2 regions of the Kribbella sp. NPDC104218 genome follow, and region 1 is predicted to be linked to the other one. Evidence: riboswitches for the same ligand, from Rfam matches in the RefSeq annotation. Region 1 holds a riboswitch; the other holds the start of a gene.
What was found. A riboswitch is a leader RNA that binds a small molecule or an ion and turns the genes downstream of it on or off. The one in region 1 is predicted to bind thiamine pyrophosphate.
Positions count from the first base shown of each region.

Region 2: another riboswitch for thiamine pyrophosphate. It lies ahead of ACZ6ZD_RS09400 (purine-cytosine permease family protein); the one in region 1 lies ahead of thiS (sulfur carrier protein ThiS).

Region 1 is NZ_JBVJMQ010000001.1:2,551,777-2,566,541, forward strand. Features, by position in the region: gene nhaA (Na+/H+ antiporter NhaA) at 1-251, shown strand, start outside; gene ACZ6ZD_RS12080 (rhodanese-like domain-containing protein) at 316-747, shown strand; gene ACZ6ZD_RS12085 (GNAT family N-acetyltransferase) at 808-1,590, shown strand; gene ACZ6ZD_RS12090 (MBL fold metallo-hydrolase) at 1,666-2,592, opposite strand; gene ACZ6ZD_RS12095 (LysR family transcriptional regulator) at 2,723-3,586, shown strand; gene ACZ6ZD_RS12100 (serine hydrolase) at 3,583-4,458, shown strand; gene ACZ6ZD_RS12105 (RidA family protein) at 4,445-4,840, opposite strand; gene ACZ6ZD_RS12110 (Calx-beta domain-containing protein) at 4,884-7,166, shown strand; gene ACZ6ZD_RS12115 (thiazole synthase) at 7,163-7,936, opposite strand; gene thiS (sulfur carrier protein ThiS) at 7,938-8,147, opposite strand; TPP riboswitch at 8,138-8,253, opposite strand; gene ACZ6ZD_RS12125 (G5 domain-containing protein) at 8,296-8,847, opposite strand; gene ACZ6ZD_RS12130 (hypothetical protein) at 8,991-9,638, opposite strand; tRNA gene ACZ6ZD_RS12135 (tRNA-Lys) at 9,793-9,868, shown strand; gene ACZ6ZD_RS12140 (helix-turn-helix domain-containing protein) at 10,097-11,302, shown strand; gene ACZ6ZD_RS12145 (NUDIX hydrolase) at 11,391-11,951, opposite strand; gene ACZ6ZD_RS12150 (hypothetical protein) at 12,061-13,371, shown strand; gene ACZ6ZD_RS12155 (hypothetical protein) at 13,397-13,723, shown strand; gene ACZ6ZD_RS12160 (barstar family protein) at 13,823-14,765, opposite strand, start outside.
Region 2 is NZ_JBVJMQ010000001.1:1,957,833-1,972,597, forward strand. Features, by position in the region: gene ACZ6ZD_RS09360 (ABC transporter ATP-binding protein) at 1-1,369, opposite strand, end outside; gene ACZ6ZD_RS09365 (ABC transporter transmembrane domain-containing protein) at 1,366-3,129, opposite strand; gene ACZ6ZD_RS09370 (MFS transporter) at 3,269-4,690, shown strand; gene ACZ6ZD_RS09375 (GTP pyrophosphokinase) at 4,661-5,644, opposite strand; gene ACZ6ZD_RS09380 (ATP-binding protein) at 5,794-6,987, shown strand; gene ACZ6ZD_RS09385 (DUF3152 domain-containing protein) at 7,040-7,840, shown strand; gene ACZ6ZD_RS09390 (hypothetical protein) at 7,884-8,627, shown strand; gene ACZ6ZD_RS09395 (alpha/beta fold hydrolase) at 8,624-9,286, shown strand; TPP riboswitch at 9,309-9,439, shown strand; gene ACZ6ZD_RS09400 (purine-cytosine permease family protein) at 9,433-10,773, shown strand; gene ACZ6ZD_RS09405 (class I SAM-dependent methyltransferase) at 10,801-11,478, shown strand; gene ACZ6ZD_RS09410 (methylated-DNA--[protein]-cysteine S-methyltransferase) at 11,543-12,127, opposite strand; gene ACZ6ZD_RS09415 (RNA polymerase sigma factor) at 12,127-12,606, opposite strand; gene ACZ6ZD_RS09420 (flavin reductase family protein) at 12,876-13,430, shown strand; gene ACZ6ZD_RS09425 (ABC transporter substrate-binding protein) at 13,423-14,466, shown strand; gene ACZ6ZD_RS09430 (ABC transporter permease) at 14,463-14,765, shown strand, end outside.

The DNA.
Region 1 (14,765 bases):
CGCGGGATCTGATGGGGTACTCCAAGCAGCTCGGTCTGGACGACGACCGGATCCACGACGAGGTGAAGCGGCATGTCGCCGCCGCGCGCGTCGCCCGGGACGTCGAGTCGGCCGATCTGAGCGGGGTCTCCGGGACGCCGACGTTCTTCATCAACGGCCGCCGGCATTACGGCGCCTACGACGTGGAGACGCTCAAGCAGGCGATCAAGGTCGCACGGGCACGGGCGAAGATCGACCAGCACTATGGCTGAATCTTGATGTAGCAGGTCATTTCCGCCACTTCTCAGCGCGGAGATGGACTCCGATGCTGGGTGCATGACCGAACAGAGTGCAGCTGTCGCCCACTTCGCCGGGCGGCTAGCTTTCGAGACCGATGTTTCCGACGTGGCGGCCGAGGTTGGAGCGCGGACGCCGGGGTGGGTGCTGATCGACAGCCGGAGTCAGGAGAGCTGGGATCAGGGGCATGTGCCCGGCGCGGTTCATCTGCCGACGCGGGAGATCGCGGCGCACGCGGCGGACGTCGTACCAGTCGGGGTGCGGGTGGTGACGTACTGCTGGGGGCCTGGGTGCAACGGCGCGACGCGGGCGGCGTTGGAGTTTGCTCGGTTGGGGTACTCGGTCAAGGAGATGATCGGCGGTTTCGAGTACTGGGTCCGGGAGGGATTGCCGGTCGAGACCGCTGCCGGGATCGAGCGGCGGCAGTCCGATCCGCTGACCGCTCCGGTGGGCATCGCCTGCGCATGCTGAGATGAATAACCATTCATTTCGTTGCAATTCGATCCGGGGAGTTCTAGGCTCGGAGAGGTGATGACAACAGTCGGGATCGACCACCTGATGAATCGCTGCTGGCCCGCCGTGGACAGCACCGAGCTTGACGGCTGGCTGGTCCGACGAACGGCCGGCGTCACCCTCCGGGCGAACTCGGTACTCCCGGCCGGCCTGCCGGGTGATCTCGGCAAGGCCTTGGACTACGTGGAATCGCTGTACCAGGCGCACGGCATCAAGCCGTCGTTCCAGATCAGCCCGGCGGCCCAGCCGACCGATCTGGATACCCACCTCGAAGCCCGCGGCTACCAGCTGAAGAACCCGACGCTCGTCCAGTGCGCCGCGATCGCCGACGTCCTCGCGGTGCTCCCGTTGTCGCCGACCGAGGTGAATATTTCCACGTCGCCCAGTGCGGAGTGGACGGACTTCTGGTGGGGTTCGGACGGTCACGGCGGCGCTGCCGAGCGGGCCACGGCTCGACAGATCCTGGTTGGCGGCTCGGCTCTGTATGCCGACGTTCGTGTGGCGGGCCGGATCGTCGCGATCGGCCGCCTCGCGCTCGCCGACGGCCGGCTCGGCGCGATCGACGCCACTGGCTGGTCCGGCCTCTACTGCATCGCGGTCGACGAAGCCTTCCGTCGGCAGGGCCTGGCCCAGGCGGTCATCCGCGGCTTGTTGCACGAGGCAACAAACCGCGGCTTCGACCAGGTCTTCCTCAGCGTCCTGGCCGACAACGCCCCCGCCCTGGCCCTCTACGAGCGCTTCGGCTTCAGCACCGTCTCCCGCTACCACTACCGCACCCTCGCCGGACCAACGAACGGGTAGAGGTAGGCCCGGGGGCCGGCCGCTGCGCTCGCCAGGGTCCGGCCCGGGTGCCTACTACCCGTTGGTCCGTACGCACTACAGCGTGATCTTTTCCAGGTGATCAAGCACGACGAACTTGGCGCCGCTCTTCTCGACCGAGGTGCGGAGCGGCGTCAGGTCCGTCCACGGGACGCTCGGTTCGCCGAGGGGTTTGTCGAAGTCGTCCCAGTGCGTGGCCAGAGCGGTCTTGACCGGGCGGATCGTCTCGAAGAGGCGGTCGGTGATCCCGGGTTCGCCGCCGGGGGCGACGAAGACGGCGTCCACCTCCAGGTCACGCAGGGCGTTCGGGTCGAAGTTCGCCGTGCTCAGGCTGAGGATGCGCAGGCCGCCGATCGTGATCACGTAGGCGAGCGTGCCGCCCTCGACCAGGTCCTCGATCACCCGCGGGCGCGGCGGGACGCCGTCCAGGTGGTAGCCGGGCCAGACGTAGTTGTGCCGCTTGCCGCCGCAGGAGTGCAGCGACGGGAAGACCTCGATCGTGAACCCGCCGAAGTCGAAGTACTCGCCGCCGCGGACCGGCGACATCAGCTCGGCCGGCGTGCGCATCGCCTTGAGCTGGTTGACGTGGGTCTGGGTGCCGATGACGGTCGCGTCGGTCTTCGCGGCGACGTACGGGACGTCGGCCATGTGGTCGTAGTGGCCGTGGTGGACCAGGATCGCGTCGGCGGTGCTGAGGTGCCGGTCGATCACCGCCCGGTCGATCACCAGCTTGGCCTTCGGGTTGACCCCCTCCGGCGAGAACGTGCCGGTCTTGAACCGGGTCAGCCAAGGGTCGGTCAGCACGATGTGCTTCCCGCAGCGGATCTGCCAGGCGTGCGTGCCGAGCCAGGTGAACTCGACCGGCTCCCGCTTGGCCGTCTGCTGCTTCGGCGCTTCCGCGGCGGTCGCCTGCCGGACCGCCCCCGCGCCGACCGCGGCCGCGCCTGCTGCCGCCGCTCCTGCCAGCATCCCTCGTCGACTCACTGCCACTGGTCCGTCTCCTCACTGCTCAGCGTTCGGAGCCTCCAGTCAAAGCGAGTGCTTGACCGCATGTCGAATATGCTCTGGAGCATGAGGCAAGTGCCTGGAGATATCACCGCAGGTCAGCGACGTCATGCTGACTGAGCGGCACCTCCAGATTTTCGTCGCGCTGGCCGAGGAGCAGCACTTCGGCGACGCCGCCCGCGTCGTCGGCATCACCCAGCCGCCGCTGTCCCAGGGCCTGCGCCGGCTCGAGGCGCTGATCGGCGCGAAGCTCTTCGACCGCGGCGCGGGCGGCGTCGAGCTGACCGCCGCCGGCGCCGCACTGCTTCCGTACGCCCGCCGCGCCCTCGGCTCGATCGACGAACTCCGGCAGGCCGCAGAGGGCCGGGACGGCGAAGGCCCGGAGATCCGGCTCGGCCTGGCACCCGAGGTGCCACCAGCCGCCGGAGCAGCGGTCGCAGCGGCTTGTGGGACGGCGTTCCCGGGTTCCCGCGTCACTGTGGTCTCTGGGCCGACCACCTCCCTGGTTGGTCAGGTGTCAGCGGGCCGACTGACGCTGGCCGTCGTCCTGCATCCAGCCGTCCTGGACGGGCTGGAGGCGGGTCCGGTGCGCTTGCTGCCGACCTGGGCGCTCGTGCCCGGCGATGGGGAAGGCGAATCGACGCTTTCGGAGCTTGGCGACCTGCCGATCGCCGTCCGACCGCGTGCCGAGGCGCCAGCTGCGCGGGACCTGTTTCTGGACACGCTGGCGCTGCACCGGCCGGACGGCGGCACAGTGGTAGTCACCGACGACCGGGCCGGGCTGGCAATGGCTGCCGCTGGTCAAGCGATCCTGGTGACCGCAGACCCGTCGTTGGCCGCTCCCGGAGTCGGACGGCGGCGGCTGGTCGACGATCCGCTGCCGACCCGGCTGCGGCTGGTGTGGTCCCGCACCCGGACCCCGTTCGCCCGCCCGGCCGATGTGATGGCCCAGCTCTCGGAGGCGTTGTCGTGAACGCCTTCCGAGCCGTCTTCGAGGACGCCGGCGTCCGCGGCTGGCTGCATGCGGTCGCGGTCGACCGGCCGGATGCGGCGATCGAGCTGGACGCCGACGTCGTCGTCCCGATGGCTTCGGTCTACAAGCTGCCGCTGTTGGCCGCCTTCTGTCGGCTGGTCGACGACGGCGTCCTTGATCCGCGGGAGCGGCTGACGCTCGATCCGACGTCCAGGACGGCTGGTCCGACCGGCATCTCGCTGTTCGCGGATCCGGTGACGATGTCGCTGCGCGATCTGGCCGTGTCGATGATGACGGTTTCCGACAATGCGGCCGCGGACGCTCTGCTCGACGTAGTCGGCCTGCAGCGGTTGGCCGAGCTGCTCGATTCCTTCGGTCTGCAACGGACGTGGGTACGCCGAGGCACCGCGGACAACCTGCGCGACCTGCAACGGCGTACCGGGCTCGACACCGCGGACGCCGCACTCGCTCTGCTGGCCGACAACGACCGGACCACCCCGGACGGCGTCTACGAAGCGGCCAACGCGTCCGCCTCCTCGACGCGGGACATGACGCTGCTGTTGCGGCAGCTCTGGACCGGCTCACTGCTGTCGGAGGCTCAGACGGCTTTCGTGAAGGCGACCATGCACCGGCAGATCTTCCAGCACCGGTTGGCCTCCGGCTTCCCGCACGACACCATCGGCGTCGCAGGTAAGACCGGCACCTTCGGCTCGCTCCGCCACGAGGTCGGCGTCGTCACGATGCCCGGCGGCGACGCCTACGCGATCGCAGTGTTCACGCTGACGGCCCGCGCCGACTTCCGCCAGCCGCGCGCCGACGCCACGATCGGCGCCGCCGCGCAGCTGGCGGTCAATCGGCTCAGACGTCGATGACGGCGTACGCCTCGATCTCGACGATCGCGTCCGGGCGGAACAGGCCGACCACCTGTACCGCCGTGCTGGCCGGTGGGTTGGCGGTGTCGACGTACTCGTCGCGGACCCGCCGGATGCTGGGCAGCGCGCCGAGATCGGTCATGTAGTAGTTCAGCTTCACCACGTCGGACCAGACCGCGCCGGCGGCCTTGAGGGCTGCGTCCAGGTTGGCGAAAACCTGGCGGGTCTGCGCCTCCGCGTCGCCCGCGCCGACGAGAGCGCCGTCGGCGTCGAGGGCGACCTGCCCCGCGATCGCCACCCATTGCCCCGCGCCGGTGACGACATGGCTGTAACCATTGCCCGGAGCAACGCCTTCGGGCCGCGGGTGTTCGAGCTTGCTCATCCAGCCTCCTTCAGTTGACCTTTCGCAGCCTAGGCTCGTTCGGGTGCGGATCCGCAACGTTTTCCTGACGCTGACAATGCTGGCGACCTGCCTCGTGGCTGTGCCCGCGCGGGCCGCGGCCTTCCTGCCCGTCGATCCGGGGGCGGCGGGGAAGTACGGCGTCGCCGTCAGTGAGTACAACCTGGGCGATCGGGTGGCCGAGATTCCGGCGTTCAAGATCAAGAGCGAGCTGGTCGGCCGGGTCTACACGCCGGTCGGGGATTCCGGCCGGCGGCCGCTGGTGCTGTTCCTGCACGGGATCCATGCGGCCTGCTACGGCAACGACGACCCGGGCGAGTGGCCGTGCCCGAAGGGGACGAAGCCGGTGCCGAGCTACCGCGGGTACGACGCCCCCGCGAAAGCGCTGGCCAGCCACGGCTATCAGGTCGTCTCGATCAGCGCGAACGCGATCAGCGTCGCGGACTTCGACACCCAGCTGACCGGCTCGCTGGCCCGGGCGGAGCTCGTGCTCGCGCATCTGCGGCTGTGGCAGCGCTGGTCGACGTCCGGTGGCGGGCCGTTCGGCCGGGCGTACGTCGGCCGGGTCGACCTGCAAAGGGTCGGGCTGATGGGGCACTCGCGCGGTGGCGAAGGTGTCGCGCGGGCCGCGCAGCTGAATGCCGCGCTGGGGGAGCCGTTCGGGATCCGCGCGGTCCTGCCGCTGGCGCCGGGCAACTTCCTGCGGCCGAACCTGCCCGGTATCGCGCTCAGCGTGATCCTGCCGTACTGCGACGGCGACGTGAGCGACCTGTTCGGACAGCGGTACTACGACGATTCGCGGTACTCGATGACCCGCGACCCGGCCGCGCGCTCGACCGTCCTGATCATGGGGGCCAATCACAACTTCTTCAACACCGAATGGACGCCGGGCCGTTCGGTCGCGCCTTCTGAGGATGACTGGCGGGTCGCGGGTGATCCGTGCGGTAAGGGCTCGAAGCAACGACTCTCGGCTGTTGAACAGGAGGCGGCCGGACGGGCCTATATTGCTGGGTTCTTCCGCCTTGAGCTCGGTGGTGAGCGAGCGTTGTTGCCCTTGCTGGACGGCTCGGGAACGCGGGCTCGCTCTGCCGGGCGGGCGGTGGTTTCGGTGGTCGCGCAGTCGCCGGATCGGTACGACGTCGCTCGGCTCGACTCGGCGTCCGGCGTCCTGAGTGGTTCGGTTCGGCGTCGGCTGTGTGCTCAGGACTGCGTGCGGGACGGGTACGGGCGGACGCCGCACTGGACGACGATTTCGCCGACCGAGACGGCGCCGACGACGCGGGTGACCGCGCTGAGCTGGACGGGGAAGGACGGGCGGCTGCGATTCGACCTACCGGCGGGGCATCGCGACGTCCGCCGGTACTCGACGTTGTCGTTGCGAGTGGCAACAGAAGCGTCGACTTCGTTCTCGGTGCGCATGGTGGACGGGCGTGGGCGGGCGGCCAGTACGCCGGTGTCGGTGCGGCCGTTGCCGGGGAAGGTCGAGGATCTGCTGCCCAAGGTGATGTTGCAGACCGTCCGGGTGCCGTTGACGGGCGTTGATCTGCGCGACGTGCGGTCGGTGGAGATCCGGACTGATCGGGTCGCACGCGGTACGGCGTACTTCTCGGATCTGGCGTTCTCGAAGCCGGCTTTGAGTCGGCCGCGGCAGTTGCCGGTGCTGACGGTGGCCGATGTGGACATGCGGGAAGGGGATTCCCGGACGGCGGACTTCCAGGTGCGGCTCTCGCGGGTGAGCCCACGGCCGGTGTCGTTCTGGGCGGAGACGTCGGGGGACACGACCGACGTGGTCGGGTCGTTCCACGGGCTGGTGACGATCCCGGCGGGACGGCGGACGGCGACGGTCAAGGTGCCGGTGCGGGCGAACGCGCGGGACGGGCTGGACCAGCGGTTCATCCTGGTGCTGTCGGGGTCGCGGGAGGCGATCATCGGGCGGTCGCTGGCTGAAGGGCTGGTCCGGGACGACGATCCGACGCCGACCGTGACGATCGGGCCGGGCGTCGGGACCGAGGGGCGTGGCGGGGTGGTGTTCCCGATGAAGCTGTCGGCGCCGTCCGATCGGGGTGCCGATCTGACCGCTGAGTTGCGGAGCGGGACGGCCAAGCTCGGGGCGGACTTCCTGGATCCCGACGGTGGGCTGTACCCGCAGATCGAGCCGGGGAAGACGAGCGGGCAGTTCGTCGTACCGATCAAGGACGACAAGCTGCGGGAGCAGGCGGAGACGTTCACGGTGGTGATCACTGCGGCGGATGGCGCCGTCACCCGGCTGCCGTTGCGGGTCACCGGCACCATCCGCGACAACGACTAGCTGGTCGGTAGTCCTTCGACCGGTGATGACGCCAGGCCCGAGTGCCAGCGGCGGGGGACGCGACCGGCCAGGCGGGCGGCCCGGCCCGCGCTGACGGCGTCCCGCATGGCGGCCGCCATCAGGGCCGGCTTCTCGGCGCGGGTGACCGGGGTGGCCAGCATGACCGCCGAGCAGCCGAGCTCCATCGCGAGGGCGGCGTCGCTCGCCGTGCCGATCCCGGCGTCCACGATGACCGGGACCTGCGCGGCCTCGGTGATCAGCGACAGGTTGTGCGGATTGCGGATGCCGAGGGCGGAGCCGATCGGGGCGGCCAGCGGCATCACGGCAGCGCAGCCCGCCTGCTCGAGGCGACGGGCCAGGATCGGGTCGTCGTTGGTGTAGGGCAGGACGGTGAAACCGTCGGCGACCAGGGTCTCGACGGCGTCCAGGAGTTCGACCGGATCCGGCAGCAGGAGGTGGTCGTCGGCAACGACCTCGACCTTGATCAGGTCGGTGCCGAGCGCCTCGCGAGCCAGCCGGGCGGTCAGGACGGCCTCGGCCGCGGTGTGGCAGCCGGCCGTGTTGGGTAGGACCTCGATGCCGTGCCGCTTGAGCACGTCGAGGACCGAACCCTCGTGTCCCGTGCCCAGCCGGCGCATCGCGACCGTGGTCAATTGGGTGCCGGAGGCAACGAGCGCCTCTTCCATCACTTCCAGGTTGGCCGAGCCGCCGGTGCCCATGATGAGCCGGGAGCTGTACGTGCGGCCGCCGAGCTCGAACGGATCGTCCATCTCAGCCGCCCTGCACCGCGCCGACGATCTCCACCCGGTCACCCGCGGTGAGGATCGTCCGGGACCACTCGTCCCGGGTCAGCACACTCTGGTTCACCGCGACCGCGATCCCGGTCCGCCGGTCGGACACCTCCTCGACCAGCTCCGCCACGGACCGCCCGGCCCCGCGACTGGTCGCCGTCCCGTTCACCCACACCGCATCGTCGTCCATTGCTTCCTCCCTACGCCGGTATTACCCGATTCAGGTTCAGCGGTCGGCGACGCCGGCTCTGTCGCCCTCTCAGCCCGCTCCGGTGCGAGCTCCCGCGGTTGCTGGTCCTGATTTTAGTGTCCTGTCAGCAATGTGGCCAATCTGGATCTCAGTCCTCACAGCCGAGGCCGTCCTTGTCGGCGTCCAGGCGGTAGATATCCGAGCCGGTGACCTCGACCGGGCCATCGACGTACTCGGGCCCGTTACCCGACCCGCCGGAACAGTCGACGTCACTCGCGATGGGGACGCAGCCGCTGTAGTTCGGGTCGCACTCGTTCGATGTACTCGCCTCGACCTTCGTCCCGACGACCGTCACCTTCGACACCGGCTGCTTCGACACCTCCTGCCGAACGAGGCGCTTGGCCGTCGCCTTGGCCCCGACGTACGTCACCTCATACGTCATCTTGCGCTCGCCGGCCACACCCGCCGTCCGCACTGCCCGCTCGCCTTTCGGCATCGAGCTGTCCGTCACGGTCTTCGACTTGAACGGGATCGTCCGGTACTCGACCACCCTCTTCTTGCTGGTCTGGACCGGCTTTGGCTTCGAGACCGTTGGACTCTTCGGTGTCGGCTGGACGGTCGGTGTCGGCTGGACGGCGACTCGGCCGCCTGCGACCGCGGCCGGCTCGCCTTCCGCCGTACCGCACCCTGCGATCAGCACCCCGACACCCGCAACGGCAACAACAAAACGCCACACAATGCCCCCCAATCCGCCGGCGGTTCCCCCCGCGGCGGAATTGTCAGCGCCCGGTGTATCCGGGCGAAGACAACTGCTTACACCCGGATCGGCCGCGCGGCCAGGCCTCAGGCCACCCCGACCCCGCTCAATGCAGCGCAGGCGATCCCGGTAGCCAGCCCGATCCAGGCCAGCGCGATCAGCGGACCCGCGGAGATCGACGGCTCGGGCAGCTGCAACCGAAGCACCGCGAACAACCGCTCCTCGGCCGGCCGGACCTCCCGCAACAACACCGCCGACGGATGCGCACCCACCGCATCGACGTCCTCGACCGCGGCCCGCGCGGCCTCCACCGCTGCCCGCACCACCGACACGATCACCGCCCCCGCCGCCACCGTCAGGACGCCGATCAGCGCGAACGTCGTCTCCGCCATCCCCGCCGTATCCGGAGCAAGCACCTCCCGCAGCACCTGCACCGACCACATCCCGAAGAACCCCAACACCCCCGCAGCCACCCCGACCCCCGCGAACACCGCCCCCAACGGATTCTGCGCCCGCACCACCGCCGCGAACTCCCGCGCGTCCCGCGCCAGATCCGGAGCGTCCGCCACCAGCCCCTCAGCGGCCGCCAACGCCTCCGCCCGAGCCCGCAACGTCACCCCCACCACAATCCGGTCGGCCAGCCCCATATCCGCCGCCAACCCCAAAATCTCCCGCCAGCCCCCCAGCACCTCCCCATGCCCCACCACAATCGCGCCCCGCCCCAAAACCCCCATACCGCCCCCTAGCCAAGCCGCCCCACAGCCTCACCAGTACTCCCCACCCCCCGACAGTACTCCCCCCACCACCCCCCGAACACCCTCAAACCCCACCCCACTCCCCACCCCACCCCCCAAACCTGCAACACTTACCCCACCCCCTTCACCACCGGGGCCTCTAGCTCAATTGGCAGAGCAGCGGACTTTTAATCCGCGGGTTGTGGGTTCGAGTCCCACGGGGCCTACCAGCACCAACTTCAAGGACACCGCCTCCGGCGGCGACTGTCCCTCTTGGCGCCTCCGGCGCGTCCGCTCCGGCGGTCCTGAGCTAGTCGCTCGATGACTGTTCGCCTGTGTCTGGCACTCCATTGCCTCGTGATGCCCCGAGTCGAGGTCGGCGTCAGCACGCTCTTGCCTTCGCGAAAAATTGTGCTTCACTGAGTACTAGTAGTCAATGAGTGCTCATGGAGGTTCGGATGTCGGTGATCGGCGAGCGTCGAACACAGCTCGGGCTCACTCAGCAGCAAGCAGCTGAGAAGGCCGGTGTCAGCCTGGCGACCTGGCGGCGATTCGAGCAGTCGCCTGGCCTTGGCATTCGTAGCGAAACACTTCGTGGGGTTCTGCTAGCGCTCCGCCTCAATCGTGAAGAATTCACAGCTCTCCTTGATCCAGGGCAGGCTGCACCCTCGGATCCCCGGTGGGCGGCTGAGGTGGCGAAACTGAATGAGCTATGGACCGATCGCATCGAGGGCCTGACTCCGCGCATGGTAGGTGCGCTCGAAACCACGCTCGACATGGGGCAACACATGCTGGAGTCCGAGCTGACAGGCAGCTACTTCGATCCGATGCAGCATTCGATTCTCGAAGAACTGGATCCGAGAATTTTCGTTGCTGTTGGCAATAACCTCCGTTGGTACCGGATGATCGCAGAGCGCATGCGGCACCTCGTGCAAGAGCTCGGCCGGGGCCGCTGGATCGACGAATCCTGTGAGTGTTTCGCTGATGCGGCGATTTTCGCCGCCGCCGTTCGATGCGCAGCGGAGACCTGGGACGACGACGAATCGGAGGGTGTGTGGCACGAGCTTGTCGACAACCTGGATGACAAGCTCCGAGACGATCGCTGGGGCTACATCGAGGAGCAGCTCGACGACCAGATCCCGTTTCGCGAGTGGGACTGTGTCTTCCCGGCGTACCGCAAGGCCCGCCTACTCATCGAGCGACGGCACCCTCATACCTGGTTCGACGAGCCCGACGAAGAGCTTCAGCAGTGGCGTGATCTGGCACCTTACCACGCCCTCGCTCAGGAGCTGGCTGGTCCTGGGTTCGTTCGCCCGTTAGCCATGCCTGATAAGGCCGCAACCCGGTGCCCGTGGGTTCCGTTCGACGAAGTAGAACTCGTCGTCCCGAAAGCAGTCGCTACAGCGGTCATGGCCTGGTCTGACAGCCAGGAGGAGAAGCGTGGCAACTGGCCGGACCCCCGTAAAGCGCAGCAACCTCACCCTCCTTGGCCCAGTCAGGACAACCCTGTCATGCGCTACCTACTCTGGAAGGCGGAAGCAAACATCGCCGCAGGGGTAAAGCCGGCAGAGGTGATGGTCGACCTCGCAGTAACCGCGTGGTTCGAGGGTGGCGTCGAAGGCTACGATCGCGGCCACCACGAGGCCCGCCGGAAAACCAAATAGCATCTCGATCGCGCCTACCAGGGCGTCGAGGTGGTCAGCTCTTTGTTCGAGAACTTGATCGAGATCGGCGTATCAGCGCCGTAGCGGATCAGGTTGGGGGGAATGCGAGGACGTGGAGTAGGCCGGTGAGGGATGCTGCTCCGATGATTTCGCCTGACTTGATCCGGTCGCGGATTGAGTTGAGGGGGAGCCAGGCGACGTGTTCGGCCTCGTTGATGTCTGCGGGATCGCCGATGTGGTCGGCACCGTAGGACACGAACAGGAGGTTTTCGGCGTCCGTTGTGCCTACTGACGGTTGTAAGGAGACGAGCGGCTTTGCGGTTCTTGGGCGCCAGCCGGTTTCTTCTTCGACTTCGCGAGCTGCGGTGACGGCCGGATCCTCGTTCGGGTCGACGTAGCCGCCTGGAAGTTCCCATACCCAGCGGTCGACGATGAAGCGGTGGCGCCACAGCATCAGCACGTTCTCTTGTGCGTCGTCTAGCACGACCATCATGGCGGCCTTGGGCATTCGCAGGACGTACTGCTCGAAGCGCACGCCGTCGGGTAGTTCTACCGACGCAATACTCAATCGCAGTCGGCGGGTGTCATCGACCAGTCGCTCACCATGGATCGTCCACAAGGTCGACTCCGCACCACCGTCAGCCGTCACGCCACGACACTACCCACCGAGCTCCGTTGGGCGGATTTGGTGGATCAGGGGAGCAGCGGATGTCGGTGAGTGGCGCTATCGTGTCGGGGATCGTCTGAGGGGGAGATCAATGAGCGGTGAGGCAGAGGTTCCTGTGTGGACCTTGTCGACGTCCGAGGTGTCGAACGTTCCGGCGGTCGGGGGTGGGGATGCTCTGACGCCGGATCGGTTGGCCGAGCTTCGTACGGCACTTGCCACGTTTTCCGCGGTGCCGCTGGTGACTTTGGAGGCACGTCCGCTGCCGAAGAAGCGCGATCGCTCGGCAGGTTTGCCTCTGGATGCTGTGAGCCCACTTGCGCAGGAGCTGTCGCGTCTGGTCTCTGCGAGCGCCAAGAACGTGCCGGCTGTCGGGCGCGTCGCGAGCTCTGGTGAAGTGCTCTACCGGATGGTGGTGCCGGCGAAGGTTGCTGCGCAGGTTGGCAAGGGTCTGGTCAAGCCGATGGCTGCGAAGGGTGCCGCCGGCGGGGTTTACAGCGCCTTGGTAGATCGTGCGAGCAATGTGGTGGTCGCCAACGCGACCATGGTTCCCGTTGGACGTGCGGCCGCGGGTGCCGCGGGTACCGGTGCCGCCGGAACTGCGGTGGGTGCGGTCGCCGCGGGGGGAGCGATCACGGTCGCTGCTCCGCTGGTTCTGATGGCGGTTGCCGTCGGAGTCAGTGCGTACGCCGATCATCAACGGCAGAAGGCGATCGAGCACATCGCGGAGCTCCTGGAGAAGCTTCACGACGACAAACTGGAGCACGAGCGCAACGAGCTCGACGGCTGCCGCGATGCCATCGACAAGGCGACCGCGTTGTTGCTGGATCGTGGCAAGGTCGGAGCTTCCCTCGGCCTGGATTCGGCAGTGCACGCCATCAGCACTGCTACGCAGAATGCCGAGCGGCGAGTGAAGAAGTGGGAGGCCGCGCTCGACGAGATCGTCGACAACCGCGCTGAGATCGCCGACTTGGAGAGGCAGTTTCCTGGGATCGGCGAAGAGGGCGGCGAGTTCCGCACGCACCTTGAGTTGGCTGCTCTTGCGATCGCGCTGAAGCGGCGTGTGGTCGTCCTGCAGGGAGTGGAGGCGGGCCAGAGCGATCCGGACAACCCGTTCGAGAACTTCGTGCGGAGCCTCAAAGCCGACCAGCAGAGGATCGACGAGCTGGATGCGCGAATCGGCAGCGTTGTCCTTCGACTCTCAGCCATCGAGCTGCGCTCGCCCAAACGGCTCATCGACAAGTTCATGACGCGCGGGCAGGTCGATGACCTCCTCGAGACTTCCTACCGGCTCAGGGCTCTGGGCGACTCGATCAGCGCGACCGGTCGGACGTCGGAGGTCGTCATCGAGATCGAGAAGCACGAGGACGGGACACTCCTGGTACTTCCGGCGCAAGCGTCCTGACCGAGTCGGGTTCCTGGTCTTCGCGGTGGATCCTGACGCCGACGTCCTCGACGACGCGACGGCGAAGCACGTGTCGGTTGTGCGTGACGAAGATGGTCCGCTCATTGGCGACCGTCGGGCGGTCGAGGATCTGGTCGACGCGCTCGCCGTCGATCGGGTCACCGACAGCGTCTGCATGTGTACTGGTGACGCTGCGGCCGAGTTCTTCGATGCCGACCGCACGCTGCTCGCGGTTGTCCGGCTCGACTTCCCGAACCGCATCGAGTGGCCGCACTGGCCTGGCCAGGCATACGTCGCCGACCCGGACCGGCTTTGCCGGTGGTTTGCGGATCACTACGACATCGTGAAGTAGACCGCGTCGTATGGGAGGACGCAGCCGGCGTCGTCCGAAGTGTGGTGCTCGACGATACGGAGTGAAGCGGATCCGGACGGCGTTCTGCGGGCGCGCTGATCAGCGTAGGTCGACGGTGACTTGACCCTCTGTGAGGAGGGAAAGGAGCTCGTCGAGGGCTGGGGGCGGCAGGTGGGTTCGGGCGGTGCTTGAGTTGTGCCAGGTAAGGGTGAACGGGGGTTGGGCGCCGAAGCCGCCGCAGAGGCAGTCGTGGACGGCGTCCAGGTTCCAGCCGAAGTAGCCGCCGGGGCCGTTGATTGCTTCTCCGAGTGCGCAGAAGAAGCCCTCGACGTTTGTGATGAATCGGCCGTCGAGGTTGTAGCTGCGGTTGGCGGGGTGGGGTTGAGTGCTGGGGTGGTGGGCGAGCGCTGCGCCGGACCAGTGGTGGCGGAGTTCGCTGTTGTAAGGAGTCCAGAGGTTCGTCTGAGTGGGGCGGCCCGCGCGCCAGAGGTCGAGAACCGTCAGGATTGCTGTGGGGCAGGGCTCTTGGGGATCGCTGGTGATCGTCACGTCGACGAGGCCGTCGCCGAGCGGGGAACGATGGCTGGACTCGAGGGTCCCGGATACGAAGGCGTCGATGACTCGTACTGCCGAACCGTCAGTTGCGATCTGATGGACCTCGGCTCGGATTCTGACCTGCTTCGTGCGTTCGAGTGCTTGCCGCAGGACGGGCGTGGGCTCGCATCCGATCAGGCGGACGTGTGGGACCGGTGGTTCGGCCTGTTCGCGGAAAAGGCCGAAGATGTCCTGACAGGTGCCGTACGGCGAACTGTTCGGGCCGAGGAGGATGAACTCGGTAACGCTGCTGTCGCGGCGTACGGCGTCCGTCCGGTCGAGGAGCTCGACGAAGCCGGAGAGCTCGATGTCAATCGTTCCAGGCACGGTCGGGCTCGCTCGCAGGCCGACGATGCAGAGGTCGACGAGGTCTTCGCCCCACCAGGAGGGCGGCGTATCAGGCGCTGACGGTGCGGTGATCGAGAGGCTTCCGAGCTGGGCTTGCTCG
Region 2 (14,765 bases), 590 kb from region 1:
CGTCGGTCGAATCCGTCCGCGCCAGCCGCAGGTTGTCCCGAACGCTGCCGACGAACACGTGGTGCTCCTGGTTGACCAGGGCCACATGACTACGCACCTGCTCAGCTGACATCTTGTCGAGCGCGGCACCGCCCAGCGTGATGTCACCGACGCGCGGCGAGTAGATGCCGGCCAGCAATCGGCCCAACGTCGACTTACCCGCGCCGGACGGCCCGACCAGCGCGACGCGCGCACCAGGCTGGACCTGGAGCGTCACGCCGTGCAGTACGTCGCGCCCTTCGAGGTAGCCGAAGCGCACCTCATCGGCCAGCACCGTGCGGCCGTTCGGCTCCTTCTCCTCGGCCGACTCCGCCGTTTCGACCTCGCGGACGCCGACCAACCGGGCCAACGACACCTGGGCCACCTGGAGCTCGTCGTACCAGCGGATCATCATGTTGACCGGCTCGACGAGCATCTGGATGTACAGCGCACCCGTGGTGAGCGCGCCGACGGTGATCCAGCCCTGCAGGGCGAAACCGCCGCCGATCACCAGCACTGCCGCGAGCGCGACCGTGTGGGTCATGTTGATCACCGGGAACAGGACCATCCGCAGGTAGAGCGTGTACCGCTCCCAGGCGACCCACTGACCGATCCGGGTGTCGCCCATCGCGATCCGCCGGCTGCCGAGCCGGTGCGACTCGACCGTGCGGCCGGCGTCCACCGTCTCGGCCAGGCCCGAAGCGACGGCGGCGTACCCCGCGGCCTCGGACCGGTAGGACTGCGGCGCGCGCCGGAAGTACCACCGGCCGCCGATGATCAGGATCGGCGCCGCGATCACCACGGCCACCGCGAGCGGCGGCGCGGTCACGATCAGCGCGCCGATCAGCAGCGACGCCCACAGGACCGCGATGGTCAGCTGCGGCACCGCATCCCGCATGGCGTGCGAGAGGCGGTCGATGTCGGTGGTGATCCGGGACAGCAGGTCACCCGTTCCCGCGCGCTCCAGCACGCCCGGCGGCAGCCCGACCGCGCGGACCAGGAAGTCCTCGCGGAGGTCGGCCAGCATCTCCTCGCCCAGGACCGCGCCGCGCAACCTGGTCATCCGCACGAACACGGTCTGCACCAGGAGCGCGATCACGAAGCCCAGCACGACGTACGGCAGCCCGACCTCGGTCTGGCCGTCGGACAGCTTCTGCACGACGTTGCCGAGCAGCCAGGGCCCGACCATGCCGCTCAGGGCGGCCACCGCGTTCACCACGGTCAGCCAGGCGAACGCCCGGCGGTGCCGACGGAACAGCGTCTTCACATAGGCGCGCACGGTCGCGCTACCTGCCACCGGCAGCCGGACCACCTCGGTCGGCGCCGCTGGATCGAACAGAGGGGGCTTCACACCGACTCCTCGAGAGTTGGTTCGTCTTCACGGGTCACGACCGCGCGGTACCGCGAGTTGGTGTGCACCAGCTCGTGGTGGGTGCCGATGGCGTCGACGCGACCATCCGGCACGAACACCACCCGCTCCGCCCGGTCCAGCATCAGCGGGCTGGACGTGAACACCACAGTCGTCCGGCCGGCCCGCAGGAACCGCAGACCGTCCGCGATGCGCGCCTCGGTATGCGCGTCGACCGCGCTGGTCGGCTCGTCGAGCACCAGCACCTGCGGATCGACGTACAGCGAGCGAGCCAGCGCGACGCGCTGCCGCTGCCCACCGGACAGCGAGCGCCCACGCTCGGTCAGCACGGCCTCCATCGCATCCGACGTACCGGCCGGCAGCGTCTGCCGCAGGACGTCGAGGATGTCGTCGCACTGCGAGGCCTCCAGCGCGTTGTCCGGAGAGACCAGACCGCTGGCTGGTACGTCGAACAGCTCGCGCACTGTGCCCGACAGCAGCACCGGCTCCTTGTCCTGCACCAGAACGACAGTGCGCGCGGACTCCAGCGGCAGGTCGTCCAGCGCGACGCCGTCGAGCAGGACCGACGCCTCGCCGTCCACTGCGTTCGGGCTGTGGCCACCGAGCCGGTCGGCCAGCTCACCGCCCGCATCCGGATCGCCACACACCACCGCGGTGAACGAACCGGCCGGAATCTGCAGCCCCGAGACGGGGTCGTTCAGATCGCCCTCGGGCAGCTGCGCCTCGGCAGTGCCCTTGGTCGCGTCGGTGCGCTGCAGCGACAGCACGCGCGCGGCCCGGCGCGCCGACACCTTCGAGAAGATGAACGCGCTCGCGGTCTCCTCGAACGTGTGCAACGGGACGAGCATGAACGTGATGAACCCGTACGTCGTGACGAGCTCGCCGACCGTGATCCGGCCGGACGTGACCATGCCGACGCCCATCCACACGATCAGCACCAGGAACAGGCCGAACAGCAGCACCTGCAGCGCAGCGATCAGCGACCACATCCGCGCGCTGCGGACCGCGCTGGCCCGGTACTCCTGGGAGGCGGAGCGGTAGCGCTCCAGGAACAGCTGCTCACCGCCGATACCGCGCAGCACGCGCAGACCGGCCACGGTGTCCGCGGCCAGCTCGGTCGCCCGGCCGCCCTTGGCACGCTGCGCGTCCGCGCGGCGCTCCGCCGGGGCCATCAGCGGGACGATCGAGAACGCCAGCACAGGGACGGCGATGGCGACCACGAGCCCCAGCTGCGGCTCGTAGAACAGCAGGCCGATGACGACGGCGAAGCACGTCAGCAGCGCGGCCGTGAACCGGCCGAGCACCTCGACGAACCAGCCGATCTTCTCGACGTCGCCGCTGCTCACCGCGACGACCTCGCCGGCCGCGATCCGCCGCGTCAGCAGCGAGCCCAGCTCGGAGGCCTTGCGGAACAGCAGCTGCTGCAGGCGCGCCGCGGTGCTGATCCAGTTGGTGACGACGGCGCGGTGGAAGAACGCGTCCGAGCCGGCCTTGGCCGCGCCGAACGCGAGCAGCAGGACGCCGGACAGGATGAGTTTCGGCCAGGACCGGTCGATGACGGCCTGGACGGCCATCCCGACCGCGACCGGCGCGGCGGCGATCCCGCCGAAGAACAGCAAACCCCAGAAGACGGCGAGCGCTTGGCCGCGCAGCTGCTGGTGCTCGAGCCAGAGAATGAGTCGGAGGCCGGATCGGGTGTCCGGCACACCCGGGTCGGCGAACGGAATGAGGCGCAGGGACATGACGTCTCACAAACAAGGCATAGAAGGGTAAGAGAAGAGGCACCTGACCAGGCGGATACCTCAACACTAGGCGGGCCCGCCGACAGCCCGTCAAACCTTTTTCGAGGCGTGGGCGGCACCCGGAGTACATTCAGCCGTAATGGATGCGCAGCTCAGCCGCCGGCGGCGGTTACTGGTCCTCGGGATCTGCTGTAGCAGCCTGTTCATCGTCGGTCTCGATCTGACGATCGTGAACCTGGCGCTGCCGACCGTCCGCGCCGAGCTGGGCGCCTCGGTGTCCGAGCTGCAGTGGACCGTCGACGCCTACACGCTGGTGCTGGCCAGCTTGCTGATGGTGGCGGGTTCGACGGCGGACCGGGTCGGACGGCGGCGTACGTTCCAGGCCGGTCTGGTCGTGTTCGGCCTCGGGTCGCTGCTCTGCGGGCTGGCGCCGACCGTCGAGCTGCTGATCGTCTTCCGGATGCTGCAGGCCGTCGGCGGTTCGATGATGAACCCGGTGGCGATGTCGATCATCACCAACACCTTCACCGATCCGCGCGAGCGCGCGCAGGCGATCGGCGTCTGGGGCGGCGTCGTCGGGCTGAGCATGGCGGTCGGCCCGGCTGTGGGCGGCGCGCTGGTCGAGAGTCTCGGCTGGCGATTCATCTTCTGGATCAACGTGCCGGTGACCATCGCGGCCGTCGTCATGACCGCGCTGTTCGTACCGGAGTCGCGGGCCGCGGTCCCGCGCCGGATGGACCCGGTCGGCCAGGTGCTCGTCGTCCTGCTGCTCGGTGGCCTCACCTACGGGATCATCGAGGGCCGGCCCCTCGGTTGGGGCTCGCCGCCGATTCTGGGCTGCTTCGGGCTCACTGTGGTCGCGCTGATCGCGCTGGTCGGTTACGAGCGTCGCCGCGCGCAGCCGCTCCTCGATCCGCGCTTCTTCCGCAGTGCGCCGTTCTCCGGCGCCACTCTGATCGCAGTGGCCGGTTTCGCCGCGCTCTCCGGGTTCCTCTTCCTCAACTCGCTCTACCTACAGTCGGTGCGTGGCTACTCCGCGCTGCACGCAGGCCTGCTGACGCTGCCGATGGCCGCGATGACACTGGTCTTCTCGCCGATCTCCGGCTGGCTGGTCGGGCACCGCGGTCCGCGACTGCCGCTGGTCGTCGCCGGGACGATGCTGGCCGCCTCCGGCGCGATCCTCTCCCAGCTGACCGGATCGACCACACTCGTGGTGCTGGCGGCCGGGTACCTGGTCTTCGGCGTCGGCTTCGGCATGCTGAACGCACCGATCACGAACACCGCCGTCTCGGGGATGCCACGCGCCCAGGCCGGTGTCGCGGCCGCAGTGGCCTCGACGAGTCGTCAGGTCGGCGCATCCCTCGGGGTGGCCATCGCCGGGACGGTACTGTCCGCGCGGCTGGTCGGGCCGCTCGAGAGCGGCTTCGTCCCGGCTGCGCGGCTCTACTGGTTCATCATCATCGGCTGCGGCCTCATGGTCCTGGCGCTCGGTCTGATCACCACTACCGCGTGGGCGCGGCGGACCGCCGGCTCAAGCTTCGGCGATACCAGCCCGGCCTAGCGCCTTCAGCCGGCCGCGCAGAATCTTCTGCCGCCGCTCCTCGGTCGGGAACAGGTCGATGTACTCCGAACCGCGCGCAGCGAGCAGGTCGTCGTCCAGCCGCCGCACTGTGCCGGCCGGGAACCGGTGCGTCATCGCTGCCTGAACGGCTGTGCTGTCGATGCCAGCCAGCAGGTCGGTGAGCTGCTCCTCGGTGCTGATGCCCATCCGGTCGAGGATGCCGAGCACCCACGCGTAGTGGTTGGTCTTGGCGTGCGGCGCGTCCGGGTAGCGACGGGTCAGGTACGTCGTCAGCGTCGCCGTAGTGAGGTCGAGTGGCGTCTTGTCCACCGCAGCGGCGGCCAGTTCGCGGTACAGCCGGTCGATCTCGGTGAACTCGTTGTCGGCCAGCTCCATCAGCGCTGCGGCCAGCAGGAACCGCCGGTCGAACTCGGGCTTCCGGTCCGGCGGGATGTCCAGCTTGTACCGGATGTCGTGCTCGAACTCGGCCCACGCGTGCTGGACCGCCGTCCGGACCTGGATCTCCATCACCAGGTTCTTCAGGACGGCGTACTCCGGCAGCTCACGCCGATGCGCGTTCAGCCGGACCAGGTAGTGCTTGCTGGCGTACCCGAAGACGCCCTGGGCCCGGGTGTGCGCGCCCATGTCGGTGTGCTCGACGATCTCGAACTCGGCCTCGATCACCTCGCAGACCCGGTCCACGGCCTCGACCAGGAAGGTGATGATCCGGGCCGCGACCAGGTCGGTGATCTGGTTCAGCGGATCGTCGTACTTCGGCCGGCCCGGGTCGTCCGGGTGCGGTTTGGTCGCCTTGGCCAGGAACGACTCCGGGTCCTTGGCCCGCGCGGTGGCGCTGAGGTAGTTGATGCCCTCTTCCTCGCCGATCAGCTCGTTGATCAGCGCCTCGAGTTTGCGCGCGCCGCCGACGTACTGCTGATGGGCCCGTTCGTACATGCCCGCACGATAGTGGTCCGGCCAGTGACTCGGGGTGTCTAGGCGAATCTAGGGTTTGTCCTAGAAAGCTGTAGAACGTCCTCGCGACACGAAGATCTCCTGACGTGTCAATCTACGGAAAACACTAGACGGGCTCATACAGTGACAGCATGGATCCGATCCGGAATCCCTATGCGCCCGGCGCCGGTCAGCGGCCGCCTGAGCTGGCCGGACGCGACACCGAGGTGCGGCAGTTCGAGGTAGTGCTCGAACGGGTCGCCGCAGGCCGGCCGGAGCGGAGTCTGGTCCTCAGTGGGCTCCGCGGCGTCGGTAAGACCGTCCTGCTGAACACTCTGCGCAGCCAGGCCATCAAACGCGCCTGGGGCACCGGGAAGATCGAGGCCCGGCCGGAGCAGAGCATCCGGCTTCCGATCGCGCAGGCGCTGCACACCGCGATGCGCGAGCTGGGGCACCGGCATCGCGACGAAGAGCGCGTGGACCGCTTCAGCGCCGTGCTGAAGGCGTTCGCGCTGCGCACCGCGGCCAACGACCGCAAGGGCATCCGCTGGCACCCGCCGGTCGATGTGGCCGCGGCAAAAGGCCGTGCGGACTCCGGTGACCTCGAGATGGACCTGATCGAGCTGTTCAGTGATGCGGCCGACCTGGCCGGGGACCTCTCTGTCGGCGTCGGTCTGTTCATCGACGAGATGCAGGACATCAGCGCCGACGACCTGTCCGCGCTCTGCGCCGCCTGTCACGAGATCTCCCAGCAGAGCGCGCCGCTGGTCGTCGTAGGAGCCGGCCTGCCGCATCTGCCCGCCGTCCTGTCGGCCAGTAAGTCGTACTCCGAGCGGCTCTTCCGCTACGTACGCGTCGACCGGCTGGCGCGGGAGGCGTGTGACCGCGCTCTGATGGTCCCGGCCGAGAGTGAGGGCGTTCAGTACGACGAAGAGGCGCTGGACGAGCTCTACGCGCAGACCGACGGCTACCCGTACTTCGTCCAAGCGTTCGCGCACGCGACCTGGGACCACGCGCCCACCTCGCCCATCACCATCAAGGACGTCGCCGTCGCCGGCCCCGAGGCGTCGGCCGAGCTGACTGTCGGCTTCTTCGGCTCCCGGTACGAGCGCGCCACTCCGGCCGAGCGCGAGTACATGCGCGCGATGGCCGAGCTGGGCATCGCCGCGGACGACGGCTCCGTGCCGACGGCCGAGGTCGCCAGCACGCTCAACCGCAAACCGCAGTCCCTCTCGCCGGCGCGCGACGGGCTGATCAAGAAGGGGCTGGTCTTCTCCGCCGAGCGTGGCACCGTGGCCTTCACCGTCCCGCACTTCGGTAAGTTCCTCCGGACCCGGACGGCCTGACATCCGCACTGCCCTTTTGTGCCGGACCGGGGAGTCTGTAGGGTAAAGCGGCATGGGTCGACACAGTCGGCATCGGTCACATTCGATGCAGTGGTTCTCGGTGACGGCGCTGGCCGTGCTCGGGACTGTGGTCGTCGTCCATCCCGATGTCGCCGGGCGGCGGAGTCTGGCCGCTGAGGTGGTAGCCGGTGCCAAGGCTCCGGTTGCGATCGAGACGCCGATCACGGCGCCCACGTCGGTTCCGACCCCGACGCAACACTTCACGACGCCACAGCGTCCGGCCCCCACGCTGACTCGCAAGCCCAAGGGCGCGAAGCCGAACATCACCGTCTCGAGCGGCAAGCTCGCCGTCGTCCCCGGTTTCGACAAGGCGAGCGGAGTCCGCGACAAGCTGACCTACCGGGTCGAGATCGAGGAGGGCCTGACGGTGAACGGGCCCGCCGTCGCCGCGGCCATCCACAAGACGCTGAGCGACCCGCGCGGCTGGCAGGCCGTCCACCCGGTCAACTTCGAGCGCACCGACAAGGTGACCGCCGACCTGCGCATCATCCTGGCCACGCCGACGATGACCGACAAGCTCTGCCTCCCGCTCGACACCGGCGGCGAGGTGTCCTGCCGCGTCGAGGACCGCGTCGTGCTGAACGCGAAGCGCTGGACGTACGCCGTCCCGGCCTACAACGGGGACGTCGTGCTCTACCGCCAGTACCTGGTCAACCACGAGGTCGGCCACGCCCTCGGCCACGGCCACTCCACCTGCGAGAAGGCGAAGACGCCCGCGCCGGTGATGATGCAGCAGACGAAGGGGCTCGACGGTTGCCGCCCCAACGCCTGGCCCACGATCAAGGCCACCTGACCGAGCCGCGTGAGAAGCTGTTCCCGACCGGAGGGAGCAGCTGATGTCGTCACCGGAATTCCCGACGTACGGCCGCGGCGAGGAGTCGAAGCCCGCCGAGGAGCAGCACTACGCGCAGCCGCAGGCTTACGGCTCCCAGCCGGGGCAGTACGGCGGTCCGCCGCCGGTGCCGCAGCAGCATGCCCAGCCGCCGGCGTACCGGCCTGGCCAGCCGTTCGGCACGCCGGCCAGTCCGGAGTCGCACGAGCTGCCGACGTACGGGCGTCCGGAGTCCAAGGCGGCTCGGGATCCGCGGGCGGAGCGCGTACTGCTGATCGCGGCCATCGTCGCGGGCTTCTACGGTCTGCTGGTCATCACGATGCAGCGGGTGTCGATCCGCGAGATCACCCAGGCTCCGGGCTCACCGCTGAACCACCCGCTGCGCACCGACGTGATCGATACGCTCGGCCAGCTGCTGACCATTCTGGTCGGGGTGGTCGCGCTGGTGCTCTGGGCGCGTGATCTGCTCGCTCGCCGGAAGGTGCAGGAGCAGCCGGGGATGACGGAGCTCGTCGGGCTGGTCCTGGTGGCCGTGTCGGTGGTGCCGCTGCTGATCTGGCTCGGCATCGTGTTGTCGACCGGCCTGGGCGCCAACGACGACCAGCTCTATCGGCTGCCGGGCGCGTACGGGATCGGTGGGCTGGGGCTGCTGATTCTCGCGGCCGCCTTCGCCATCGGGTACCGCACGTTCAAACCCGCATTCGACCCGGTCGTCCGGTCCGCGCCGGGCCGGCCGCCCTGGGAGTGACCGCACCGGTAGTACTGGTCCCCGGCCTCGGCCTGGGACCGGAGTCCTATGCGCCAACGGTCGAACACCTCCCGATGCGCCACAACGTCGTCACGCTCCCGGGCTACGGCGAACCGGCCGGCGAACGGGAGGACCTGCACCCGGAGGCTCTGGCCGCGATCCTGGAGCAGAAAGTGCGGGAGCGGTCGGTTCTGGTCGGTCACTCGGCCGGTGCGCAGATTGTCGTCGAGCTGGCCGTCGCACACCCGGAGCTGGCGCATGCGCTGGTGCTGATTGCCCCGACAGGTGATGTGGGCTCGGCGGGCTGGTTGGACCTCGGTCTGCGCTGGCTGGAGTCCGCAGCGCCGGAGTCACCCCGGCTGATCCCGACGCTGGCCCCGCAGTACGCCCGGACGACGCTGCCCACAATCGCCCGGGCTGCAGCCGCCTGTCGTCGGCACGACCTGGCCAAGGTGATCACCCGCGTCAAGGCGCCGATCGTCATCGTCCGCAGCCGGCACGACAAGCTGTCCTCGGACGACTGGGCCCGCCGCCTGGCCGAGCTGACCCACGGCGAGTCCCGCACGCTCAACACCGGCTCCCACATGCCCGTGCTGACCAACGGCCCCGAGCTGGCCGCGCTCATCCAGCGAGCGGCCACTGCGCGGTCCACTGACTGAGGCGTTATCGTTGACGCGGTAGCAAAACCTCTGCGGGAGCTCGCACCGAACGCGCGGGCTGAGAGGGCGACGAGCTGCGGACCAGCAGCCGGGTCGCCGACCGCCTGAACCTGACCGGGTAATGCCGGCGTAGGGAGCGGGTCATCATGACCAGTACTGCCGTCCGTCCTGCCACGACCGAAGCGCCGCTGGTGCTCACCACGGACACTCCGCGGACACTGGGGTTCTTCGACCAGTTCACGCTCTGGGGAAACCTCGGGATCTCGCTGTTCGGCCCGGTGACCGGCGCGCTGGTGGCGGCGTACACCGGCTCGCTGTGGCAGGGCCTGCTCGCGGTCGTGATCGGCTGCGGGATCGGTGCGTTCGTCCTCGGCGGCGCGGCCGTGTTCGGCTCGCACACCGGAGCGCCGGCGATGGTCGCGCTGCGCGGTCTCTTCGGTCGCCGCGGCTCGACCGCGCCGACCGTGCTGAACATCGCGCAGAACATCGGCTGGGCCACGATGGAGATCATCGTGATCTCGCAGGCCGCGGTCGCGGTGACCAGTGAGCGGTGGCGCTGGTTGTTCGTCGTCCTGGCCGGGATCATCGCGACGACGATGGCCGTCCGCCCGCTGGGCAGCGTGAAGGTGCTGCGCAAGTTCATGGTCTGGCTGGTGCTGATCGCCTCGGTCTACCTTTTCGTCCAGGTGCTCAGCAAGCCGGTGCAGCCGCTGCCGCAGGACGGCGTCTTCGGCTTCTGGCCCGGCGTCGACCTGGCCGCCGCCGGCGTCGTCTCGTTCGCGCCGCTGGCCGCCGACTACACCCGGCACTCGCGGACCAACAAGGCCGCCTTCGCCGGTTCGGCCCTCGGCTACGGCCTGGCCGCGATCCTGTACTACGCCCTCGGCGTCTTCGCCGTCGCGACGTTGCAGACCGACAGCGAAGGCGTCATTACCGCGCTGGTCACGCTGCCGGCCGGTGCGATCGCGCTGTTCGTCCTGCTGGTGGACGAGGTCGACGAGGCCTACGCGAACGTCTACTCGACCACGATGGCCGCACACAACCTGGTCGGGCACCTCGACCGGCGCTGGATCTCGGTCGCGATCGGCGTCCTGGCCACCGGTCTCGCGCTGATGGTTGACCTGGGCAACTACACGCAGTTCCTCTACCTGATCGGCTCGGTCTTCATCCCGCTGTTCGCGGTCGCGATCGCCGATTTCTTCGTGGTCAGCAAGATGCGCTGGGACGTCTCCGGGACGGCGCGGTTCCGCTGGCAGCCCGCGGTCGCCTGGCTGATCGGCTTCGTCGCGTACCAGATCGTCAACCCGGGCACGGTCCGCGGCTGGTCGGCGTTCTGGCTCGATGTCCAGGGCAAGCTCTTCGGCGGCCCGGTCCCGGGCTGGCTGGGCGCGACCTACACCGCGATCGCGGTCTCGATGATCGCCGCCGTCCTGCTCGGGAAAATCGGTCGCGGCCGGATCGTGACCAACGGACCGGTGGACAACTGACCTGGCCGACCCGGGATACTTGCGCCCATGCTCAACTCCGCACTGCGCAGCCGGGCCGAGTACGCCGATCTCGGCGTCGACGGTCTGGCCGCGCGGACCACGCCCGAGCGGGACGCAAGCATCGTCAAGGCCGTCGAGGAACTGCTCGAGGGACGCGAATCGGTGCTCGATCTGTGCTGCGGTTACGGCCGGATCGCGCTCCCGCTGCGGCGCGCCGGTAAGACCGTGCGCGCCCTCGACATCTCGCCGAACCTGGTCGAGGCCGGTAAGGCCAAGGCCGCCGAGGAGGAGCTGGCGATCGACTGGGCGATCGGCTCGATGACCGACCTGCCCTACAAGTGGGACGCCTTCGACGCGGTGGTCTGCCTGTGGACGGCGTTCCACGAGCTGTTCGGCGAGGACGAGCAGATCTCGACGATCTGCGAGATCTCCCGGGTGCTGAAACCGGGCGGGATCGCGATCATCGAGGGCCCGGCCTGGGGTCCGGCGACCGCGGGGGAGATCGCGATCGGGATGCGGCAGGGCCCGGAGCACCGGATCGTCACCACCGAGCACGCCGACGGCCTGAGCAGCGTGCACTACATCCACGACGAGATCAGCTACGGCCGGCTCTGCGCCGCGGCCGGGATCGACGACTACAAGGTCTACAAACGCGAGTGGGGCGGCCGTCGCCGGCTGATCCTGGAGATTCACGCCGGAAAATAAAGAAGCAGATCCCCACTCCACACTGGGGACCTGCTCCTTTGCTGCACTCAGTGTAAATGCGTCGTCACGACGGCGGGAAAACAGCGCTTTTCTTTTCCAGGTTCAACAAGAAGCGCTTCGCCTCGAGGCCGCCCGCGTAACCGGTCAGCGCGCCACTCGCGCCGATCACCCGGTGACAGGGCAGGACGACGCAGACCGGGTTCGCACCGAGCGCCGTCCCGACGGCACGAGCCGCCTTCGGTCGGTCGAGCTCGCCGGCCAGCTCGCCGTACGTCTTGGTTGCTCCGTACGCCGTGTGCGAGCGCAGGTCGGTCAGGACGAGCTGCTGGAACGGCGTGGCCAGGGTGAGATCCACGTCGACGGTGAACTCGTGCCGTCGTCCGGCGAGGTACTCGTCGAGCTGGCGGCGGACGTCGTCCAGGGCGCCCGGCTGCCGTAGTACGCGCGGGGAGATCGCCCGGGCCAGCCGGGTCGTCATCGTCTCCTCGTCGGCGAAGGAGCTGGCGACCACCCGGCCGCGCGCGACGGCGAGCAGCAGTGTGCCGATCGCGGTGTCGTGCAGCGTGTAGGCGACGTCGGCGTCCGGGAACGTGGGGGGTTTCGGGTCCGGGGTGGCGAACCGGGCGAGCCGGTCTTCGAGTTCGTTCATCAGATCGCTCCGAGGGTACGGCGCAGCGTCGCGAGGGCATCGCTGACGAGGCGCCGCGAGGCTGCTGGGGTGGTGTCCAGGGCGGCGGCCACGCCGTGGTGGTCCAGGTCGCCGACGTACTTGAGCGTGACGGCGTACCGCTGCCGCTCGGGTAGTTGGTTGACCGCCTGCCAGAGGTCCGGATCCGGCCAGTCGCCGGCGTCCGGTCCGTCGATCGCGACCGGCGGCGCCTCGTCCAGCGGCCGTTGCGGACGCCGGGCGCGGTGCAGGTCGGTCGCGCAGCGCGCGGTAATGGTGAGCAGCCAGCTGCGCAGGTTCTTCGCAGACTTCAGCTCCGGGTACGCGGCGAACGCCTTCTCCCATGCGCGTTGCGCCACGTCGTCGCCGTCGACAGGGCCCGCCAGAGCGCGCGCCAGGCGGGCGACGTCCCGCCAGTGCGCGTCGACGAGCGCCTGGAACGGCGGCAGTCCGACAGTCATCACGTCAGTAGAACGCACCGGCCGCCAAAGGTGTGAGTGGACACCTGGTCCGGATACCGAGATTGTCTAGTTATCCGGTCGACATTGATGAGAAGGTTGTTGACATGACGACGACCTTGCTCACCCGCCGTCGCGTCATCGATCTGCTGCGGACGGCGAGCGCCACCTGTCGGTGACCCCCGTTCCGACGGTTGCTCCGGCGCGATAGGCGCCGTACGAGGCCTGTTGCGCCTCCTCTTTCTGCGTGCCCTTTTGTCCGAGGGAGAGACATGTCCGTCCCCGCTGTGCAGCGCCCTGCCCTCTCACTGGTTCCGGACCGCTCCGAAGAGCGGATCGTCGACGCCGACGTCTACCGGGCCGTCTTCCGTCGCCACGCCGCCGGCGTCGTGGTGATCACCGCCGACGCGGGTCACGGCCCGGTCGGTTTCACCGCCACCTCACTGGTGTCGGTCAGCCTGCTGCCGCCGCTGGTGTCGTTCGCGATCGACACCAAGGCGTCCAGCTGGCCGACCATCAGCACGGCCGAGAGCCTGGTGGTCAACTTCCTGTCCATCGATCAGCAAGCGATCGCGGGCCGCTTCGCCACCAGCGGGATCGACCGCTTCGCGGCCCCGACCCGGTGGTCCCGGTTGCACACCGGGGAGCCCGTGCTCGACGAGGCGCCGAGCGTCCTGCGCGCGCAGGTCGAACACCGCTTCCCCGTCGGCGACCACTACCTGGTCGTCGCTCGGCTGATCACCCATACCGAGCGCCGCGAACACGAGCCCCTGCTCTACCACGACGGCCGCTACGCCACCGCCACCCCGAGGGTCCACCATGTCTAAGTTGAAGTACGCCGTCCTCGCCATCGCCCTGGTCGTGACCGGATGCGGCGGCGCGGCCCAGGCCGGCGGCGGCGCGAAACTCGCGCTCGACGCGCCGCTGCCGACGACCGTGCCGGACGGCGCCAAGATCGTCGTCGGCGACCCGTCGACCGAGGTCGCGCTCAAGCTGTCCGGGCAGTTCGAGAAGGTCTCCAAGTACGTCCAGTTCGCCAACCTGAGCGGCGGTCCGCAGACCACCGAGGCCTTCCGGGCGAAGGCACTCGACCTCGGCGCGGTCGCCGAGATCCCGTCGATCCACGCGACCTGGACCGGGCTGAAGGTGAAGATCGTCGCCTCCAAGTTCCGCCAGGACGCGATCAACCACCCGATCTACGAGCTCGGGATCGCGCCCGGCGTGAGCGTGAAATCGCTCGGCGACCTGCGCGGTAAGTCGATCGCGTTCAGCCCGGGGCAGGCGCAGGGCGCGCTGGTCCTGAAAGCGCTGAAGAAGGCCGGGCTGACCAAGGACGACGTCAAGCTGATCGAGCTGCCGAGCACCGGCGACGTCTACAGCAACGCGCTGGCCGCGAAGCAGGTCGACGTCGCGCCGATCGGCGGCGTCCAGATCAAGCGCTACACCGCCAAGTACGGCAAGGACGGCGCGACGACGCTCCAGCACGGGATCCGGGACGACGCCGGTCACCTCTACGGCCCGACCGAGTCGCTGGAGGACCCGGCGAAGGCGGCTGCGATCCGCGCGTACGTCGCCGCCTGGGGCATCGCGCAGGAGTGGATCGACCAGCATCCGAAGGAGTGGATCGCCGGATACTACGTGAAGGACCAGGGGCTGACCGAGGCCGACGGCGAATGGCTGGTCGAGAACGCCGGCCACCCGGAGATCACCGCCGACTGGAGCGATGCGATCGAGCGCCAGCAGGAGACGATCGAGCTGCTCGCGCCGGAGACCAAGAACCCGGTCATCCAGGCCAAGGACCTCTACGACCTGCGTTTCCAGAGCGTCGCCGCCGACGCGATCAAGGCCGGAGCCGCCAAATGACCGTCACCACCCTGCCCGGGCTGCGGCCCGTCGTCCGGCGCACCCCCGCTGTCCGCCGGCGCCGGCTCGGCCCGGGGAAGCCGATCAAGTTCGGAGCCGCGCTCGGACCGCTGCTCCTGCTGGTGATCTGGAGCATTGGCTCGGCCACCGGCTGGATCGACCAGCGAGTGCTGTCGGCGCCGTGGACGGTCGTCACGACCGCCGGTGAGCTGATCGCCGACGGCCGGTTGCAGTCGAACCTGTGGACGTCGTCCCAGCGCGCATTACTCGGTCTGGGGCTCGGCATCGTGCTGGGCGTC